Armatimonas rosea: one gene and its partner. Each later gene encodes a partner of the first gene's protein in a complex. Links are inferred from orthologs where the notes say so. Each region holds a gene or a part of one and is shown on either strand. Other genes may lie near its edges.

The links.
Region 2: the proteins of atpC (region 1) and atpG are in contact, whole or in part, in a cryo-EM structure (PDB 9ITS), measured with the Chloroflexus aurantiacus proteins. The link is inferred for Armatimonas rosea from one-to-one orthologs. Residues at the interface, in WP_012258892.1 of Chloroflexus aurantiacus: Glu6, Val8, Thr9, Ala10, Glu11, Arg12, Val13, Thr26, Lys27, Asp28, Pro39, Leu40, Met41, Thr42, Ile43, Phe66, Glu68, Val69, Leu70, Arg73, Thr75, Leu77, Ala78, Asp79, Arg102, Gln107, Arg110, Asp111, Leu114, Ala117; in WP_012258894.1 of Chloroflexus aurantiacus: Pro2, Arg9, Arg10, Arg12, Ser13, Val14, Asn16, Val17, Ile20, Thr21, Met24, Val27, Lys31, Arg34, Ala41, Thr42, Pro44, Tyr45, Arg48, Met49, Val52, Arg88, Leu90, Arg142, Asp145, Ala146, Lys148, Leu149, Val205, Asp206.

The regions. Positions count from the first base shown.
Region 1 is NZ_JACHGW010000004.1:336,379-339,591, forward strand. What follows is about bases 127-3,028. They hold atpC (ATP synthase F1 subunit epsilon), read right to left. Parts: upstream 1,825-3,028; coding sequence 1,429-1,824; downstream 127-1,428. Other genes in these bases: ispD (2-C-methyl-D-erythritol 4-phosphate cytidylyltransferase), read right to left, coding at 127-191; HNQ39_RS21045 (PIN/TRAM domain-containing protein), read right to left, coding at 216-1,373; HNQ39_RS21055 (glycosyltransferase), read left to right, coding at 1,998-3,028. In the rest of the region: more of ispD, read right to left, coding at 1-126; more of HNQ39_RS21055, read left to right, coding at 3,029-3,065; HNQ39_RS21060 (FKBP-type peptidyl-prolyl cis-trans isomerase), read right to left, coding at 3,052-3,213. UniProt on the Escherichia coli protein: Produces ATP from ADP in the presence of a proton gradient across the membrane.
Region 2 is NZ_JACHGW010000001.1:743,845-746,983, forward strand. Bases 247-3,074 are described here. They hold atpG (ATP synthase F1 subunit gamma), read left to right. Parts: upstream 247-1,130; coding sequence 1,131-2,018; downstream 2,019-3,074. Other genes in these bases: trpD (anthranilate phosphoribosyltransferase), read right to left, coding at 247-1,062; HNQ39_RS03310 (di-heme oxidoredictase family protein), read right to left, coding at 2,097-3,074. Outside these bases: indole-3-glycerol phosphate synthase TrpC, read right to left, coding at 1-46; more of trpD, read right to left, coding at 43-246; more of HNQ39_RS03310, read right to left, coding at 3,075-3,139. UniProt on the Escherichia coli protein: Produces ATP from ADP in the presence of a proton gradient across the membrane. The gamma chain is believed to be important in regulating ATPase activity and the flow of protons through the CF(0) complex.

The DNA of each region.
Region 1 (3,213 bases):
ACATCGGTATCGCTCTCGGAGCCCACCAAGACAATCCGCCCGATCTCGTCGCACTGGGCAAACGCCTCCAGGGTCCAGCCGAGAATGGGGCGTCCCAAGAGCTCGCTCAGAACTTTGTTTTGCTCACTGCCAAAGCGCTCCCCTCTTCCCGCCGCGGGGATCAGGGCCGTGAGAGGAGGCTGTTTGCGCATGGCTCTGAAGTCCTCACAACGCCTCTACGAGCGGTGTGTTCGAGTCGGAGTGCGCGGCCCGCGGGTGTACGAGCGCACGTTGCGGTCGAAGTCCGAGCTCGCGTCTTCGTCCTTGATGTGCGCGAAGATCATCTTGCCCGCAGTGGTCTGTAACAGCGACGACACCACGACCTCGACGGTCTCGCCGACCACGCGCCGACCGCCCTCGATCACGATCATTGTGCCATCGTCGAGGTAGCCGATTCCCTGGTTCTGCTCACGGCCCTCACGAACCACCGCGACTCGCATCTCCTCACCGGGTAGGACAACGGGCTTGAGCGCATTGGCCAGCTCGTTGATGTTCATCACCGGAACCCCTTGGAGCTCCGCGACTTTATTGAGGTTGAAGTCGTTGGTGATGAGCGAGCCATTGAGCACCTTGGCGAGCTTGACGAGCCGAGAGTCCACTTCTTCCTTCTCAGGAACCAGGCGGTCGTAGGTACGTACCACCAGCGTGAGCTCTTTTTGCATCTGGTTGAGGATGTCCAGCCCACGGCGGCCGCGTGCCCGCTTGAGGCCATCGGCGGAGTCGGCGATATGCTGAAGCTCATCGAGGACAAAGCCGGGAATGTACATCGTCCCTTCGACAAACCCCGCCCGCGCGATATCGGCCACCCGACCGTCGATGATGACATTGGTGTCGAGGATCTTAAAGGCCGCCGCAGTCGGGATGGCATCGTCCTCCTCTTCCTTGGCCGGCTGGGGCATGTAGAAGTGGAGCTCCTCTTTCATCGAGAAGGCCGCCGCGGTCGTGAGGTAGCTGATGATCACCCCCGCCAGCAGCACGATCGCGACCGCCACCAGCGGATTCTTCACCGCGCTGAAGATCACCACGGAGATCGCTGCGGAGATGAAGATCCCGATGCTGAGGCCGGCACCAATGGCGATCTTATCCCGCGCCGACATCTTACGAACCTGGTCTCCCAGGCTCTCGATCTTGCGAAAGACAAACCGCCCCAGGGCAAACCCAAAGACGATGCTGGAGAGCCCAAAGACCAGCCAGTAGACCCAGCGCTGGCCCTCGGACAATAGCTTCTTCTCTAGGAGGAAGTCGAAGACGATATTGGACGCATACAACCCCACCCCAACCGCAAGACCAACGAGGAGGGCCGTAAAAACCAGACGCCAAATCTTATTGTTCATGTGTGTGACTCCTCTATACTAGACTCTATGTACTAAACTCTGCGTCGATTTGGCCCTAACCGTTGCCGCCCTTAGCCAAGCGGATTCTTGCCTGAGCGCGGCGCATGCTTGCCATGAGCTCGTTTCGGTCGATATTCTCTGAGGAGTTCATCAGCTCACGAGCACGTACCAGTGCTGCCTCGGCGCGATTCACATCGATCTCGTCATCGAACTCTGCCGTGCTGGCCAAGACGGAGACCTTGGTCTTGGAGACATCCAGAAACCCACCCGCAACAACGAGCTGACGTGTGGTACCATCGGCTAGGCGCACGACGCACTCCCCGACTCCCAGCTCAGCCAAAAGCGGCGCGTGTCCTGCCAGAATTCCCAGGCTTCCCTCAACAGAGGGGACCTGCAAAGACGAGACCTCCCCCGAGAGCACGGTTTTCTCAGGGGTGACAATATCCAACATAAAGTTCGCAGCCAAGTTTTCTAACCTCTAACTCTCTTCGTGAGAGCGTACTTGATGGTCATTGTACCATTCCTGAATCACCGGAGAAACGATATCCGGCATGATTCTTGCCCATTCTTGTCCTGAAGATGTCTTTCGTGCAAACAATGCTTCCTCACCCAAGGGTCGGATTTGTGTTCTCAACAGAAGTTGGGCTCAAGACACAGTACCAAAACTGGCGGGAGAGCCTCACCCGGCTTGCTCCTCCCCTCACCCCTGAGTGGATTGTCATTGACTGGTACCGTGAAGATGGGCTCCTCGAGCGTCTCCCCTTTCTTCCGAGTGGGCTCAAGGCACGCCTACGCTCCCAGCTCACGCTCAGCGCCGGGCTCCGCCACCAGCACTTCGACGGCCTGTTAATCGGTGCCCCTGCGGTCACGTACAACCACCGCAGCCTGCTCGCACGCCAGCCCTACTTTGTTGCGATCGACTGCACTCCCTCCCAGCTCACGGGCATGGGAGACTTCTATAACAAGCACCAAAGCCGCATTGGAGCCTATGAGCGCTGGAAGGAGCAGGCCCGCTGCGACTTCTACCAAAAAGCACGTCTTCTCTTTCCCTGGTCCCACTGGGCCGCCCAGAGCATGATCGAGGACTACGGCGCGGATGCGTCGCGGGTGGAGGTCGTGCCACCCGGAGTTGATCTGAATCGCTGGGCCATGCCGGAGCGCACCCTCGACGGTGCGCTGCATATCCTCTTTGTGGGTGGAGACTTTGTCCGTAAAGGCGGCGATCTCCTCCTCGACTGGGCCCACAAGACACGCAAGAAGAACTGGCACCTCCATCTGGTCACACGCGACCAGGTTCCCACCCAGCATCCCAACGTGCATGTCTACAACCACCTCAGCCCCAACGATCCCGCCCTGGTCGCGCTCTACCAGAAGGCCCACCTGTTTGTGCTCCCCACCCGTGCCGACTGCTACTCGCTGGCAGGAATCGAGGCGATGGCAGCGGGGCTTCCCGTGCTTCTGGGCAATGTCGGAGGGATCGGCGATATTGTCCGGGATGGTGAGACCGGCTATCTCCTCCCGCCCAACGACAGCGATGCCCTGATCGAGCGGATGGAGTTTCTGATGAGTGCCCCTGCGCACGTGCAGACCATGGGCACGGCCGCACGCCGCGATGCCGAGCAGCGCTTCGACTGCGAAAAAAACGTCGGAACGATCCTCGGGCGTATCGACAGCGCGCTTAGAGCACTTTAACGAGCTCGACTTCGAGCGTACCCAGGCGGCGCTTCCCGCCCACCTTCATTCCCTTGACCCCCGCCTCCAGAGCAGAATCGACCTCGCTCGCCCCGATCATGAACATCTCCGGCGCATCGGCGGGCTTGCCGGCACCGTAGCGGACCTG
Region 2 (3,139 bases), on another replicon or contig:
GCTCGTCGCGCTTGGTGGCGAGAATCTTATCTAAAATCGTGCTCATGATGCGTCTCGGGCAGTAAACTCCACAAACTGCTCTAGCTTGGTGCGGGCCGCGCCAGAGTCGATTGCCTGGGCGGCGAGGGCGATACCGGCGCGTAGAGACTCGGCGCTCCCGGCGACATAGAGCGCCGCGCCGGCGTTGGCCAAGACAATCTCGCGGCGGGGGCCGGGCTCGCCGGCGAGGATCGCGCGGACGGTCGCGGCGGGATCGTCGTGCGGGGCCAGTGCCTCAGGAGTCGTCTCGCTCAGGCCGAGGTCTGCGGGAGTGAGGGTGTAGGTGGTCACCGTGCCGTCCCTGCCCTCCGCTACCAGCGTCTCGCCGAAGGTCGAGAGCTCGTCGAGGCCCGCCTTGCCATGGACCACGAGCACATGCTCGGCCCCAAGGCGCAGCAAGACAGTGGCGAGCGGCTCGCAGAGCGCGCCGTCGTAGACCCCGAGGACTTGGCGTGTCGCGCCGGCCGGGTTGGTGAGGGGCCCTAAGGCGTTGAAGATCGTCCGAAAGCCCAGCTCCGCGCGAACAGGGGCGGCGTGCTTCATCGCGGGGTGGTGGCTGCGGGCAAAGAGAAAGCCAATCCCGACCTCGTCGATGCAGCGCCCTACCGACTCGGGCGAGAGATCCAGCCGCGCCCCGAGCGCCTCTAAGACATCGGCGGAGCCAAACTTGCTGGTTGCGGCGCGGTTGCCGTGCTTGGCGATCGCGACTCCCGCGGCGGCGGCGACAAAGGCAGCGGTGGTGGAGACATTGAAGGTCTTGCGGGCCGCGCCCCCAGTGCCGCAGGTATCCACCAGCGGGCGGCGCGTGGTCGTCACCTTGAGCGAGTGCGCCCGCATCCCGCGCGCAAACCCCGTGAGCTCCTCGACACTCTCTCCCTTGAGCCGCAGCGCCGTGAGCAGGGCCCCGAGCTGGGCAGGAGTCGCCTCGCCGGCCATGACCTTGCCCATCGCGGCCTCCGCCTCTGCCTCGGAGAGCATGTGGCCACCGATTACCTTTGCCAGAACTTCTTTCACAGCAGGCATTAGACCACTTGGAAAACTCCGTAGCAAGACGGCGTTAGGGAGGGGGGATATGGTAAAATAGGGCCGCTATGCCCTCCATGCGTCAGATTCGCGGTCGTATTCGCACCGCCAAGAATATCCAGCAGATTACCAAGGCGATGAAGATGGTCGCCGCTGCCCGTCTCAAGCGTGCTCAGGACCGTGTGGTCGCCGCTCGCCCCTATGCCAACAAGATGAAGGAAGTCATGGGGTCGCTGAGCAAGGCCGGTGCGGGCAACATCACCCACCCCCTGCTTGAGGTGCGCGCGCCCGAGAAGGTCGGGATTGTGGTGATCAGCGCGGACCGTGGGCTCTGCGGCTCGTACTCGACCAACCTGCTCAAGAAGGTCCAGGAAGTGCTCCGAACCGGCGGTGTCGAGGGCGGTGCGGTCACCCCCGAGACCACCAAGCTTCTGCTGGCGGGGCGCAAGGCACAGACCTACTTCCGCCGCCGCCCCTACGCCATCGTGGGGGAGTTCACGCTCAACATGACCAACCCGAGCTTTGCCGAGGCACAAGAGATCGCCAAGCAAGCGCGGGATCTCTACACCAGCGGTGAGGTCGATGTGATCTACTTGGTCTACACGAAGTTCCTCTCCGCGCTGGTGCAGAAGCCCATGGCGGTCCAGATGCTCCCGATGGTGGCCGAGGACGATATCGAGGCGAGTGGGACCAACGAGGACTATATCTTCGAGCCCGATGCCGAGACGCTCTTTGGCAACATGCTGCCCCGCTCGGTGGACACGCTGGTCTACCAGGCGCTGATCGAGTCCGTGGCGAGTGAGCACGGTGCCCGAATGACCGCGATGTCGTCCGCAACCGACAACGCCGGCAAGATGATCGCGGGCCTGACCCTCGCGGCCAACCGCGCCCGCCAGGCCGGTATCACCAAGGAGCTCGCCGAGATCGTGGGCGGCGCCGACGCGCTCAAGGGATAGGCCCCCTGGCCCCCACAAGTGGGGGAGACATAAGGAAATCCCCCGTGCCGCAGCCTGCGGCACGGGGGATTTTTGTTTTTAGAGCGTCCCGAGGAACTCTAATAGATCCGCTCTGTCGGTGGCGCTGAGGTTGGCATAGCGCTGCGCTGCCGCACTCGCCTCGCCGCCGTGGGCACGGATCGCCGCATCGACTGTCGTGGCACGGCCGTCGTGGAGGAAGAACTTGCGCAGCCGCAGGCCCCAGAGCGGCGCGGTGCGGAAGTGGTCGCCATCGGCGCTGCCTTGGACGACACCATCACCCATCCCTAGGTCGTGGGTCAGCAGGTCGGAGAAGAGGTTCACGGGGCGGTTGGAGAGCGCCGCCACACTGCTCGTGCCCGTTCGGAGGGTGGGGATGTGGCAGGCCGCACAGCGAATCTTGGTGAAGACCTGGCTCCCCCGTGCGCTCGTGACCGTTGCCGGTGCGGGGTCGGGCGCGGCCAGGAGGCGCATGAAGGTGGCAAAGACCTGGACATCTCCGCCATCGTCCTCCGGCTCCGGCACCACATCGTAGAGCGCTTTACCTTGGGGCAGAAGGTCGAGGGAGAACGTCGGGGTGGTGATGCCCATCTCATTGAGGTAGGCATCGGCAGAGAAGTGCTCCAGTGTGGCCACCTGCGACTTCCAGCCGAAGCGTCCCACCTGCCGCAGACCCGTGAAGGGGCTGGTGGCGTAGTTGGCGACCCCCGTGATTCCATCGGGGTCGCCGCTCTTGATGTTCTTGAGGATCTCGCTATCCGGGATCGCCTCGATCAGCCCCGCCCCAAAGAGCGGTGTGGTGATGCGCCGGGAGACATGCTCGGCTCCTGGGGGGACAACCTCGGCGGGGATACTGTGCCCTGGCTCCAGCTCATCGATGGTGCGGCGCTGGAGCACCGGGCCACCGAGCTCGACCAGGTCCGAGTAGCGGGCTCCCGCGCCCGCCCCGATCCGAGTCACGCGCGAGAGCACCAGGTCCTCACCTGCTCCCCCCACGCCTCCTGCCGAGTGGCACTCGCCGCAGCTTCGGCCATTGAAGACCGGCCCCAGCCCTTCATCGACATCCTCTGGTGTTGCAAAGACGGTCTTTCCCTCGGTGAAGC